DNA from 2 places in the Mycolicibacterium rhodesiae NBB3 genome. Region 1 is predicted to be linked to the other one. Evidence: riboswitches for the same ligand, from Rfam matches in the RefSeq annotation. Region 1 holds a riboswitch; the other holds the start of a gene.
The links. A riboswitch is a leader RNA that binds a small molecule or an ion and turns the genes downstream of it on or off. The one in region 1 is predicted to bind guanidine.
Positions count from the first base shown of each region.

Region 1 (6,294 bases):
ACCGCTACCGATATCACACAAGACATTTCAGCCGAACTGGGTGCCACCGCCGATCGTCACCTGTGGGGGCACTTCGCCCGCCACGGCGCCGGCATCACACCCCCGATCATCACCCGCGGCGAAGGCGTCACCATCTGGGACAGCAAGGGCAAGAGCTACATCGACGGCCTATCGGGTCTGTTCGTCGTCCAGGTCGGCCATGGCCGCAAGGAACTCGCCGAGGCCGCCGCGAAACAGGCCGAGACGCTGGCGTTCTTCCCGCTGTGGTCGTACGCCACGCCGCCGGCGATCGAGTTGTCCGAGCGCATCGCCGGATACGCACCGGGCGATCTCAACCGCGTGTTCTTCACCACCGGCGGCGGCGAGGCCGTGGAGTCGGCGTGGAAACTCGCCAAGAACTATTTCAAGCTGACTGGAAAACCCGGTAAGCACAAGGTGATTTCGCGTGCGATCGCTTATCACGGCACCCCGCAGGGTGCCCTGGCGATCACCGGCCTCCCCGCGTTCAAGGAGCAATTCGAGCCGCTGACGCCGGGCGGCTTTCGCGCGCCCAACACCAACTTCTACCGCGCGCCCGCGTTGTACGAGCACGACGCCAAGGCCTTCGGCCAGTATTGCGCGGACCGGATCGCGGAGGCCATTGAATTCGAGGGGCCCGACACCGTATGCGCGGTGTTCCTCGAACCGGTGCAGAACGCCGGCGGCTGCTTCCCCCCGCCGCCAGGCTATTTCGAACGCGTTCGCGAGATCTGCGACGAGTACGACGTGCTCCTGGTCTCCGACGAGGTGATCTGCGCTTACGGCCGCATCGGATCGATGTTCGCCTGCGACGACTTCGGCTACGTACCCGACATCATCACCTGCGCAAAGGGTTTGACGTCGGGGTACTCACCTATTGGTGCGATGATCGCCTCCGATCGGCTGTTCGAACCGTTCAACGACGGCAAGACGACCTTCGCCCACGGCTACACGTTCGGGGGCCATCCGGTGTCGTCGGCTGTGGCGCTGGCCAATCTCGACATCTTCGAACGCGAGGGTCTCAACGCTCATGTCAAGGAGATGGCGCCGGCGTTTCGGTCGACGCTCGAGCAGCTCTACGACCTTCCGATCGTCGGCGATGTCCGCGGCGAAGGGTTTTTCTACGGCATCGAGCTGGTCAAGGACAAGACGACCAAGGAGACCTTCAACGACGAGGAGAGCGAGCGGCTGCTGCGCGGCTTCCTGACACCTGCGCTCTTCGAGGCCGGACTGTACTGCCGCGCCGACGACCGCGGCGATCCAGTAGTACAGCTGGCGCCCCCACTGATCAGCGGTCAGCGGGAGTTCGACGCGATCTATCAGATCCTTCGCGGCGTCCTCGACGAAGCGAGCCGAATGCTCTAGCGAGCGCGCTAGCGTCGGCTGGTGCCTTCAACATCACGCAAGCCCTCCATCGATCCAGTCCGCTGGACCCCGCCTCCGGTCGATCCGCTGCCGCAGTTTCCGGCCGCGGAGTTGACCCTCGTCGCCGTGCCCGGTGACGCGCCCGAGGACGTGGTGGTCGACGCCGACGGCTCGATATGGACAGGTCTGATCGACGGCAAGATCGTGCGCATCGCTCCCCACACGGGGCAGACGACGGTCGTCGGCGAGATCGAGGGTCGACCACTCGGGCTGCACGTCGCCCGTGACGGCCGGTTGTTGGTCTGCAGCAGTCCCGGCGGGCTGCTGGCGCTCGACCCGGCCACCGGCGCCGTCGAGACATTGGTAGCCGAGGTCGACGGACGCCGCCTGCAGTTCTGCTCCAACGTCACCGAATTGCCCGACGGGACAATCTATTTCACCGAGTCGACGAGCGCGTTCACCTACGAGCATTTCCTCGGGCCGATCTTCGAGGCGCGCAACCGCGGCAGCGTGTTCCGTCGGGACCCCGACGGAACGGTGCTCACCGTGGTCCCTGGTCTCTACTTCGCCAATGGCATCACGCCCACGGCCGACGGGTCGGCGTTGGTGTTCGCAGAGACCCAGGCGCGCCGACTGTCGAAGTACTGGCTCACCGGCGACAAGGCGGGGACGGTGACGCCGCTGGCCGTCAACCTGCCAGGCAGCCCGGACAACTTGTCGACCGGTGCCGACGGCCGGATCTGGTGTGCGATGGTGTCGCCCACCAACGCCGTCGCGGAGATGATGCCCAAGACCCCGCCTGCGTTGCGCAAGCTGCTGTGGCGCCTGCCCGACCGGCTGCAGCCCAAGATCAAACCGGTGGTCTGGGCGGTGGCTTTCGACCCCGACACCGGCCGCCCCGTCGCTGGAGTGCGCACCGAGCATCCCCGGTTCGGCATGGTGACGGGTCTGGTCGAAGCCGGCGACAAGCTGTGGATGGGGTCGATCGGATTCCCGGCCGTCGCTCACGTCGATCTGGCGGCGACGGCGTTGCGCTGACCGCGCCTTGTTGCGGGCCGCGGGCATCAACACCCACGAAATGCAGGCCTCACTCGCACTTCTTCTGCACTTCGTTGATTCCGACGAACCGGACTGCGCCGAGCTACCCGGCCAAGTCACATTTGAAACTTCAATCACACCAGTCACAGCGCGCCTCCCGACGAACTCGCCCGTGAACACCTAATCTGCGGTCACCATGGGATGCGTACGAACCTCGTCTCAACGCGCTGCGGCCCTGGCCACGGCCCTTTTCTTGTTGGTCTCGCCCGCGGTGGCCGCTGCGCAGCCGAATGCTGCGCCCGATACCAACTCATGCCCGTACAAGGAGACGACGCCGCCGGCCGTCGACGCGTCTGAGGTGCCCAAACCAGGCCAGGCTCCCCCCGGTCCGCTGCCCGTTCCGGCCTCCCCTCTGGGCGGAGACGCATTATCGGGTTGCGGCGTCATCACCGCGCCCGGCACGCCGCCGCTGCCCAACGACGTCTCGGCCGAGGCGTGGCTCGTTGCCGACCTGGACACCGGCGATGTCATCGCCGCCAAGGATCCGCACGGCAGGCACCGCCCCGCGAGTGTCATCAAGGTCCTGGTCGCGATGCAGGCCATCAGGGACCTGCCGATCCACAAGGTCGTCCCCGGTACCGCCGAGGATTCCGCGCAGGAGGGCACGAAGGTCGGCGTCGGCGAGAACGGTTTCTACTCCATCAACGACCTGCTGCACGGCCTGCTGATGTATTCGGGCAATGATGCCGCGCACGCGCTGGCCGCACAGCTCGGCGGGATGGACACCGCCCTCGGCAAGCTCAACAACCTGGCTGACAAGCTCGGCGGGCACGACACCCGGGTGGCCACCCCGTCGGGACTCGACGGACCGGGCATGAGCACCTCGGCCTACGACCTGGGCCTGTTCTACCGATACGCCTGGCAGAACCCGATTTTCGCCGACATCGTCAGCACCCAGAGCTTCGACTTCCCCGGCCGTGGCGACGCCGGGTATCCGATCGAGAACGACAACAAACTGCTCGCCAACTACGACGGCGCGCTCGGCGGCAAGACCGGCTATACCGACGACGCCGGCCAGACATTCGTCGGGGCGGCCCAACGCGACGGCCGCCGTCTGGTTGCGGTAATGCTGCGCGGAACCCGCCAGCCGATCGCACCGTGGGAGCAGGCGGCACATCTGCTGGACTACGGCTTCTCGACGCCGCCGGGCACCAAGGTCGGCACGCTGATCGAACCCGACCCCTCGCTCGTCGCGCCGAAGCCGGAGGCGGCCGCCGGCGCCGGAGCGCTCAACGCCGCACCGCTACTGCCCGACGTCGACGCCACACCCGTACGCGTCGGTGTGGGCATCGTCGGATCGATCATCGTGTTCGGGCTCATCATGGCCGCCCGATCGGTAAATCGCCGCCCACAGAACTGATTTCGCGTTTGCTAGACTCGCGGTAGTCAGCAATGTGACACCGGACGAGGGGTGCCGTACCCGACCAGCGACAAGACGGCACCGTGGAGGTGTGCAATGGCGTGGCTGGTTCTCATTGTCTCGGGTGTTCTCGAAGCGGTCTGGGCGACAGCGCTTTCGCGATCCGAAGGCTTCACGAAACTCGTACCGTCGGTGGTGTTCGCCATCACAGTGATTCTGTCGATGTGCGGATTGGCGTACGCGATGCGCGACCTGCCGACCGGCACCGGTTACGCCGTGTGGGTCGGCATCGGCGCAGTCCTCACCGTGGGCTACGCCATGCTGACCGGCGAGGAAGCCGTCTCGTTGGTCAAGGCGGTGCTCATCGTCGGCATCATCGGCTGCATCGTCGGATTGAAGGCGGTCAGTCACTGACGCCGGACAAAGCGCGAAATGCTCAGCGCTCCAACAGCACCTACGGCCGCAGCGGCGAGAGCACCGCGAACTGAAAGGCCCTCGCGAAACTCAACGCGGGGGGTGATCAGCGCACCTTGAGGCGGATCGACGGGCGCGGCTTCCAGGTTGTCTTTCGCCGTCGCGGCCCATGCGGTGGCGAACAGGATGAGCCGCGCGGTGATGTAGGCGAACACCATCAGACCAAGCACCGGACCGAACGTCGCGCCCGCCGGTCCGGTCACCACCGAGCGCAGGTAGATCGACGCCACCTGCTTGAAGACTTCAAAGGCCACCGCGGCGATCAACCCGGCCCGCAACGCGCTGCGGAAGCTGACCGATTCCCGGGGAAGTCGGGCGATCATCCAGGTGAACAACAGCCAGGTGATGAGCACCGATATCGCAAGCGACGCCGCACGCAGCGCCAGGCTCACACCCGGAACATTCTCCAGCCCAACCCATTCCAGCACTTGCTTCATCACACCCGAACTACCGAGCACGGTGAGGGCGATGGTCACAACCAGCGCGAGGAACAAGCCGACAATGGCGGTCAGATCCGACAACTTGGTGTGAACGAACCCCCTGGATTCCTGCCGTGCCATCCCCCACATCTGACTCAGTGCCTCACGCAGGTTCGCCATCCAGCCCAGGCCCGCCCATGCGGCGGTGGCCAGTCCGATGATCCCGACGGAGGTGCGCGACTTGATCGCCGAATTCATCAACTCGACCAGCTGCTGCCCGACGTCGCCGGACACCGCCGACTTGATCCGCTCCTGGATTTCGGCGAGTAGCTCCGGCTGACTCACCAGGATGAAGCCGCCGATCGCGAAGCCGACCATCAGCATGGGGAACAACGCGAAGATCGTGAAGTAGGTGATGCCTGCGGCGTAGAAGTCGCCCTTGCTGTCCTGGTACCGCTCCTGGGCGCGCATCACATGGTCGAACCAGTGATACCGCGCGCGCAGGCGATCGAGAAATCCTGGTTTGTCCGGCTCGACCGGAGGTGTCATTTCCAGCCCCCAAGGCGAGGTACGGGCGTTAGCGAGGTCCTGGCAGGAACCCTAACTGGTCATATACCCGCCGAAGCGTCTTTGCAGACACGTCCCTGGCGCGCTCGGCCCCTGCGGCCAGCACCGACTCGAGCTCGGCCGGATCACTCAGCAGCTCGTCGACGCGCGCCTGAATCGGACCGACGAACTCCACGACCGCCTCGGCGGTGTCGGCCTTCAGATCCCCGTAGCCTCGGCCTTCGTAGCCTGCGGCGAGCTTTTCGACGTCGGTGCCGGTGATCGCGGACTGGATGGTGAGCAGGTTGGAGACCCCCGCCTTGGCGACGGGGTCGTAGCGGATCTCGCGCTCGCTGTCCGTCACGGCGGATCGGATCTTCTTCGCGGTCTTCTTCGGATCGTCGAGCAGGCTGATCAACCCGGCGTCGGTGGCGGCGGACTTGCTCATCTTCGACGTCGGATCGGCGAGGTCGTAGATCTTGGCGGTGACCTTTTGGATGAGCACGTCGGGAACCACGAATGTGCCGGGGAAGCGTGCGTTGAACCGCTGTGCGACGTCGCGGGCGAGTTCGAGGTGCTGACGCTGGTCCTCACCAACCGGCACGAGCTGGGTGTCGTAGAGCAGAACGTCGGCGGCCATGAGCACGGGATAGGTGAACAGTCCGACCGTGGTGGCGTCGCTGCCCTCCTTCTGCGACTTGTCCTTGAACTGCGTCATTCGTGACGCCTGGCCGAAACCCGTGAAACAGCCCAGGACCCAGGCGAGTTCAGCGTGCGCGGGCACGTGGCTCTGCACGAATATCGTGCAGCGCGACGGGTCGATCCCCAACGCGAGATATTGCGCGGCGGTGACCAGCGTGCGCCGGCGCAGCTGCTCGGGATCCTGCGCGACGGTGATCGCGTGCAGGTCGACGACGCAGAAGAATGCGTCGTAGGCGTCCTGAAGATCCACCCATTGCTTGATCGCACCGAGCGCGTTGCCGAGATGGAGAGAGTCAGAGGTCGGCTGGACGC
Region 1 covers NC_016604.1:527,679-533,972, forward strand. Annotated here, with positions in the region: gene MYCRHN_RS02495 (Lrp/AsnC family transcriptional regulator) at 1-1, shown strand, start outside; gene MYCRHN_RS02500 (aspartate aminotransferase family protein) at 1-1,383, shown strand, start outside; gene MYCRHN_RS02505 (SMP-30/gluconolactonase/LRE family protein) at 1,405-2,421, shown strand; gene MYCRHN_RS02510 (D-alanyl-D-alanine carboxypeptidase family protein) at 2,618-3,841, shown strand; guanidine-III (ykkC-III) riboswitch at 3,862-3,926, shown strand; gene MYCRHN_RS02515 (DMT family transporter) at 3,938-4,255, shown strand; gene yhjD (inner membrane protein YhjD) at 4,249-5,283, opposite strand; gene trpS (tryptophan--tRNA ligase) at 5,312-6,294, opposite strand, start outside.

Region 2 (6,294 bases), 650 kb from region 1:
TTCGCGGTCCTGATGCTCATCCCCACGGCGGTCATCCGGTTGGTGCGGCCAGGCATCCGGGAATCGTTGGACGGGTTCGTGATCGGTGCGCTCGGAGCGATCGGTTTCACTGCTGCGGCGACGCTCACCCAGCTGGCACCGCAGTTCCAGACGGGTGTCATGGCTGCCGGCTGGTCACTGGACACGTTCCTCATCGAAGCGGCCATTCAGATCATCACTGTGCCGTTGACGTCGGCGGCGCTGGGCGGACTGGTCGGCGTGACGTTGTGGTTCCGCCGGCGTATCGCCATGGCGACCAGTGTGCTTGTGACACTTGCCCTGTACGCCCTGATGGGCGTGTTGGACCTCTACGGTTTCCCATTGTGGCTGCAGTTGGTGGCCTATCTGTTGATCACCGCGCTGTCACTGGTGGCGCTGAGAATCGGTATCCAAGCCGCGCTGATGGGCGAAGAGCTCGACCTCGAGGATCCGACCGAACGGTTGGAGTGTCCCTACTGCGACACGGTCGTTGCCGAGATGGCGTTCTGCCCGAACTGCGGCGTCGCGGCTCGCGCGGCGTCGCGAAGCTCACGGGCGAAGCGTCGGATCGCACGTGACGACGCGGCGCATTTCCGCCGCACGCCCTTTTCCCGCCTGCTACTGGTGCTGAGTGTCGGCGCGGTCGTCACCGCGGCCGGAGGCATCGTCGCCGCCGTCGTGGCCACGCCCGAAATCCCGGCATACAAATGCCCGCCGGATTGCGGGGGCCCACCGATCGCCGAGCCGATCGAATCGTATCCGCGGTACGTCTCCCAGGACGGCGCTTTCTCGGTCCAATACCCCGGTCCCGGAACGGCTTACGAGGCGACCCTGAACCCGGACGGTGTCAGCCTGAATTTCACCGGCGGCGACACCGGCACCATGGAGTTCTTCGGGATGCCCGCCGACGGCAAGACACCGAAGGAGATCGTCGAGTATCTGATCAGTCAGAAGTTTCCGGACGCCACAACGGATTACGAGATTCCCAACGCCATGGTCGGATACGAGCCCGGCTACGGCGTCGTCGTCGACGTGTACCCCAACGACGCCAGGAGCGCATTCGCACGGATGCGACTCCTGGTGATGGCTTCGGTGAAGTACGACTACGCGTTGGTCGCGGCGGCGTTCGGGCCCTACCACGAGTTCACCCGCGAGTTCGGACCCGGCCACCCGTCCGGGGCCAACCTGCAGCTCGCCATGGATATGGGTAAGTACGTCAACAGCTTTCGCTGGCGTGACCCCGACAGCTGACCGTCAGATATTGGAGAAGCAGGAATCCTGTTCGCCCTGGGGGATGGTCGCGTTCTGGGTCGAGAACTGCGTCTCGACACCGTTGTCGGTGACCTTCACCGAGTCGGCCTTGATGTTCATCGGCAACTCCTGGGTCAACTGGCTGGTGAGCGAGTCGAGTGCGGGCTGGATCGTCTCGCGCGGCAACGTGAAACCCAGTCCGGTCAGCTCGGTCACCTCCAGGGTCAGAGCACCGTTCTTGACCGCGGGCTTGGTGATGATGTTGCCCAGCGCCGCCTCCAGCTCGACGGTGCCGTCGGACGGGTTTGTGGTGACGCCGGAGATCAACGAGCCGACGAGCGGGATGGCGTTCTGAATCGACTCCGACATGCCCGCGGATGTCCAGTCGATCTTCGCGACGAGCGAGCCGATCGTCCCGCCGCCACCGGAACCGGCATCCTCGTTCAGGTTGACGTTCTCGATGGTGACGTCGGCCTTCATGCCCTTCAGATCGCGGATCTGGTTGCCCTCGGTCTCGATGTGCAGGCTCGAGTACTTCCGGGACAGGTGCTGCATCAGGAACGGCGGCATGAAGGCGAACGACACCTCGGCCTTGTCCTCGACGAGACATTCGACGGCCGACGCAACCCGTGTCTCGCCTTGATTGCGGGCGTACAGCTCGATACCGATCAGCGCGGCCGCGAGGACAGCGACCACGATGACGAGCACCAGCACGATCGACAGCGGATCGCGCAGCGACCGTTTCTTGGGCGGCGACGGCTCGTCTGGCTGCGACGCCCCAGACTGCGGTGCGGCATGGCTCGGCGGTTGCTGGGGCGGGCGCTGGCCGTATTGGGGCGGGCCCTGCGGATACTGCGGCGGGCTCTGCGGGTACTGGGGCCGCTGCGGCGGGCCCTGCGGTTGATTCCGGCGGTCCCAGGCGTCACTCACCCACGCGATTCTGCCTTACCCCACGCATGATCTGTGCGGTTGTGCATTACCGCGATGGTTTCGCGCACCTTTTTCGCAGCGTCGAGGTCGATTTCGGTGACGATAAGGCCGGGATCGTCGCCCGCGGCCGCCAGGACATCACCCGTCGGGGACGCGACGACGCTGCCGCCCACCCCGCTGGGCCCCAGCGCCGCGATGTCGTCGCCCGGGTAGGCCTGATCGACAGCGGCGACGAACCCTGTGGTGTCGATGGCGCGGGCGCGGGCCAGCAGAGTCCACTGGTCGAGTTTGCCGGGACCGGTGCCCCACGACGCGTGGACGGTGATGAGTTGTGCTCCGCGGCGCGCCAATTCGACGTACAGCTCGGGGAAGCGGACGTCGTAGCAGAGCGTCAAACCCACGCCGACCCCGTCGACCGTGATCACCACGGGCTCATCGCCCGGCGCCACGGTGGCGGACTCGGTGAAGCCGAACGCGTCGTAGAGATGGATCTTGTCGTAGTGCGCGTCGACCCCGAGTCCCGCCGCGATCAGGGTGTTTTTCACCCTGCCGTCGTCAGCCGGGGTGAACATGCCCGCAACGACGGCGATGCCGGCACGCTCGGCGATCTGCCGCACACCCGTCGCCCACGGTCCGTCCAGCGGCTCGGCGACCGCCGCCAACGGAACCCCGAACCGGCACATCGTCGCCTCGGGAAACAGCACCAGCCGCGCACCGGCGTCGGCAGCGCGGCGCGTGTGGTCCTGGACCAGGTCGAGGTTGGCCGCGGGGTCGGTACCGCTGCGGATCTGTGCCAGGGCCACGCGCATACGACAAAGCCTACGGATCTACGGACCCCAGGCGACGCGGTCGGCCGACGCTGCCTTGTTGCCGAGCTTCCCCGATCGCACCTGGGCGGCCAGGCTGTCGAGGATCACGCGGGAACTCAGCAGCGCCGTCTGCTCCGCCCAGTCGTACGGCGGTGAGCATTCGACGACCTCGATGCCGGCCAAGCCGGGCTCGGAGATCATCTTGACGAGGTTCAGCGCCTCGCGGGGCAGCAGCCCGCCGGGCTCGGGCCAGCCGGTGCCGGGTACGAAGCCCGCGTCGATGACGTCGATGTCGAAGGACAGGTACACCGCCTTGGCGTCCTTCCAGGCGATCTCGAGAGCCATCTCGGCGATCTTCTCGATGCCGACCCGTTCGACGTCGCCGACGGTGATGACCGTCGATTGACGTTCCCGGCCGACCTTGACGCCCGCCCGCGGCGCCTGCCACCCGCCGATGCCGATCTGCACCAGGTTGGTCGCAGGCGCGTTCTTGATGTTGGTGGCGTGGAACCACGGGGTGGTGTGCATCCGCTCGTCGAGATCGGACTCCTGGGTGTCGACGTGGCGGTCGAAGTGGATGATGCCGACGTTGCCGTCCAGATACGGCGTCATGCCGCGGATGGTGGGGAAGCCGATCGAGTGATCGCCGCCGAGGACGACCGGCATGACCCCCTTCGACACGACGTGCGCCATCGCCTGACTGATCTGGTCGAAAGACTTCTCCAGGTTGCCGGGGATTGTGAACACGTCGCCGATGTCGACCATGTTGAGCTGCTCACGCAGATCGACGCCCGACTCGTAGTTGTAGGTGCCGAAAAGGTTGGTGGACCGCCGGATTCCCTGCGGGCCGAAGCGGGTGCCGGGCCGGTAGGTCGCGCCTGCGTCGAGGGGCACACCGAAGATGGCCACCTCGGCGTCATCGACCTGGTTCACGTCCTCGACGAACGGACATTTCAGAAACGTTCCGCGTTCACCGGCGAAGTGCGGCAGTTCGCCGCGAACGAACGTGGAGATCCGGCGGTCGTTGATCGTCGGCGCCGCCTCGAGCCCGTAGGTCAAGCCGCGTTCGATCTCCTCGCGTTCGCGGCGATCCGGCAGGCGGGCCTCGGCCTGCTGGGCCCATGCGCCCTCGGCGTTGGGCAGCGACGGATCTGGCCGGTCGGACATGAGTGCTCCTCACGCGCCGTCTTGTCGCAAGCCGGGTACGACGCACCTCGTCCGGGGAGCTCTGGCTGGCTCCTGCCTTTATCTTGGCAGCGATTCGCAAAACCGGCAGGAGGGAATTGCAACGCATCGTTAACACGAAGCGCGAGCCGACGTAACGGGTGAGGGTTTGTCTGATCGACGACTCACATCCACCCGTGTGAGGCGCGTCTAGGGTTCCGCCGGTTCGCCGGGCCTGGTCCGAGAGACGCAAGCGGCTGCGCAGCGACGCCGGCCGTTCCACGGCGGGACAAAAGCCCGGGAGGCTCCACCTCGTAAAGGGAGGCTCCCGTGATTCTTCTCGGCGTAGGGATATCCATCGCAGTTGTCGTCCTCGTCGGCTTCCTGGTGTCCAAGCGGATCGCCGGCGACAGCGCCAACTTCCTGGTCGGCGGACGCATGTTGCCGCTGATCCTCGTCGGCGGCGCCCTGATGGGTTCGGCCGTCGACACCAACGCCACGCTCGGCAACACGGATCTGGCGTCGGAATTCGGATTCTGGGCTGGCGCCTGCCTGCCGCTGGGTCTCGCGCTGTGCCTGTTCTTCACCGGTCTGTTCTTCGCCAAACCGATGAACCGGATGGGCCTGACGTCCTTCCCCGACTACTACCGGCTGCGGTTCGGCCGTCGGGTCGAGGCCGTCGCGTCGGTGATGCTGATCGTGGGGTTCTGCATACTCGTCGCGGGCAACCTCGTGGCGGGCGGATTCCTGTTCAACTACTTCCTCGGCATGCCGTACTGGCTGGGCACCGTCATCATCGCGGCCCTCGCTGTCGCTTACACAGGTACCGGCGGGCTGATCGCCGACGCGTACACCGCGATCATCCAGATGTCGTTGATTTTCATCGGCGCCGTCGGACTGCTCATCTGGATGGCGACCACTCACGGCATCGCTATCGCCGAGGGCGCCGGACCACTGGACATGGGGCAGATGACCGACCCCGCGCAGGGCGCGGTGATCAACTGGGCGACGCTCATCGCGCTCGGCATCGGCGACATCGTCGCAATCGACTTCATGCAAAGGGTTTTCGCGGCCAAGTCTCCCGAGACCGCCCGGCGCGCATGCTTCAGCGCAGCCACCGGCGTGGTGGCGATCTGCGTGCCGTTCGGCCTCGTGGTGCTGTCGGCCAAGGCCTTCATGCCCGAAGAGCTCGACGGGCCGATCCTGTTCGTCCTGCTCGATCAGTACGCACCACTGTTCCTGACCATCATCGTGCTGTGCGGCCTCGTCGGGGCCTCGATGAGCACAGCCAACGGCGCGATCCTGGCGATATCGAACGTCTCGGTGCGCAACCTGGGTGGCGTTCGGCGCGTGCATGTTCCGGGCCAGCGTGATCCGCTGCTGCGCGCCACGCGGATCGCGATGGTCCCGATGACACTTCTGTCGATCCTGATCGCGATCTACGTCAAGCAGACCGGAATTCTGCTCACCCTGGCGTTTGATCTGCTGCTGGCCTGCTTGGTGGTGCCGTTCATCCTCGGATTGATATGGCGCCGAGGCACTTCGGTCGCTGCCATCGCATCGATCGTGGTCGGCCTCTCGGTGCGCCTGGTGCTGTTCGTCATGACGCCGACGATGTACGGCCTCGACAACACGATCCTCTACATCCCCAACAATGTGGTCGACGCGTCGTTCGACGGGTGGCCGACGTTCATCGCGTTCGCGGCGTCGTTGGTCACGTACGTGTTCATCGCGTTGCTGACGCGGCCCGCGCCGATTCGCGGGCTTGACATCAGAGTGGCCGAGGACGTCGACGACGCGCTGGAGGACGCCGACGAGGCCGAGCCGGAGCTGGTCACTGCAGACGCGGCGCCACGGTTGTCCACGGCACCGTAAGGACGCCGTCGCGCATCCGCCGCCGAGGTGGATCCACGGGAAATCCTCCTGCGTGCAGTTGATCCAGCATTGCGCGCCAACGGATCCGCGGTCCGAATACGCCGTGTCCCGCGGCGGTGGCCCACGCACGGTCCGCGGCTGACAGCAACGTGTGGATCGGCTGACCGTCGACGTTGTGATGGATCAGCACCTTGGGCAACCGCTCGGCGAGATCGGACGGACGCTCGATGGCGAACGGGTCGCACGC
Region 2 covers NC_016604.1:1,176,681-1,182,974, reverse strand. Annotated here, with positions in the region: gene MYCRHN_RS05700 (PrsW family intramembrane metalloprotease) at 1-1,269, shown strand, start outside; gene MYCRHN_RS05695 (LmeA family phospholipid-binding protein) at 1,273-2,199, opposite strand; gene MYCRHN_RS05690 (carbon-nitrogen hydrolase family protein) at 2,196-3,008, opposite strand; gene MYCRHN_RS05685 (agmatinase family protein) at 3,027-4,175, opposite strand; guanidine-III (ykkC-III) riboswitch at 4,186-4,251, opposite strand; guanidine-I (ykkC/yxkD leader) riboswitch at 4,372-4,478, shown strand; gene MYCRHN_RS05680 (high affinity choline transporter 1) at 4,503-6,047, shown strand; gene MYCRHN_RS05675 (class I SAM-dependent methyltransferase) at 6,007-6,294, opposite strand, start outside.
Region 2: another riboswitch for guanidine. It lies ahead of MYCRHN_RS05685 (agmatinase family protein); the one in region 1 lies ahead of MYCRHN_RS02515 (DMT family transporter).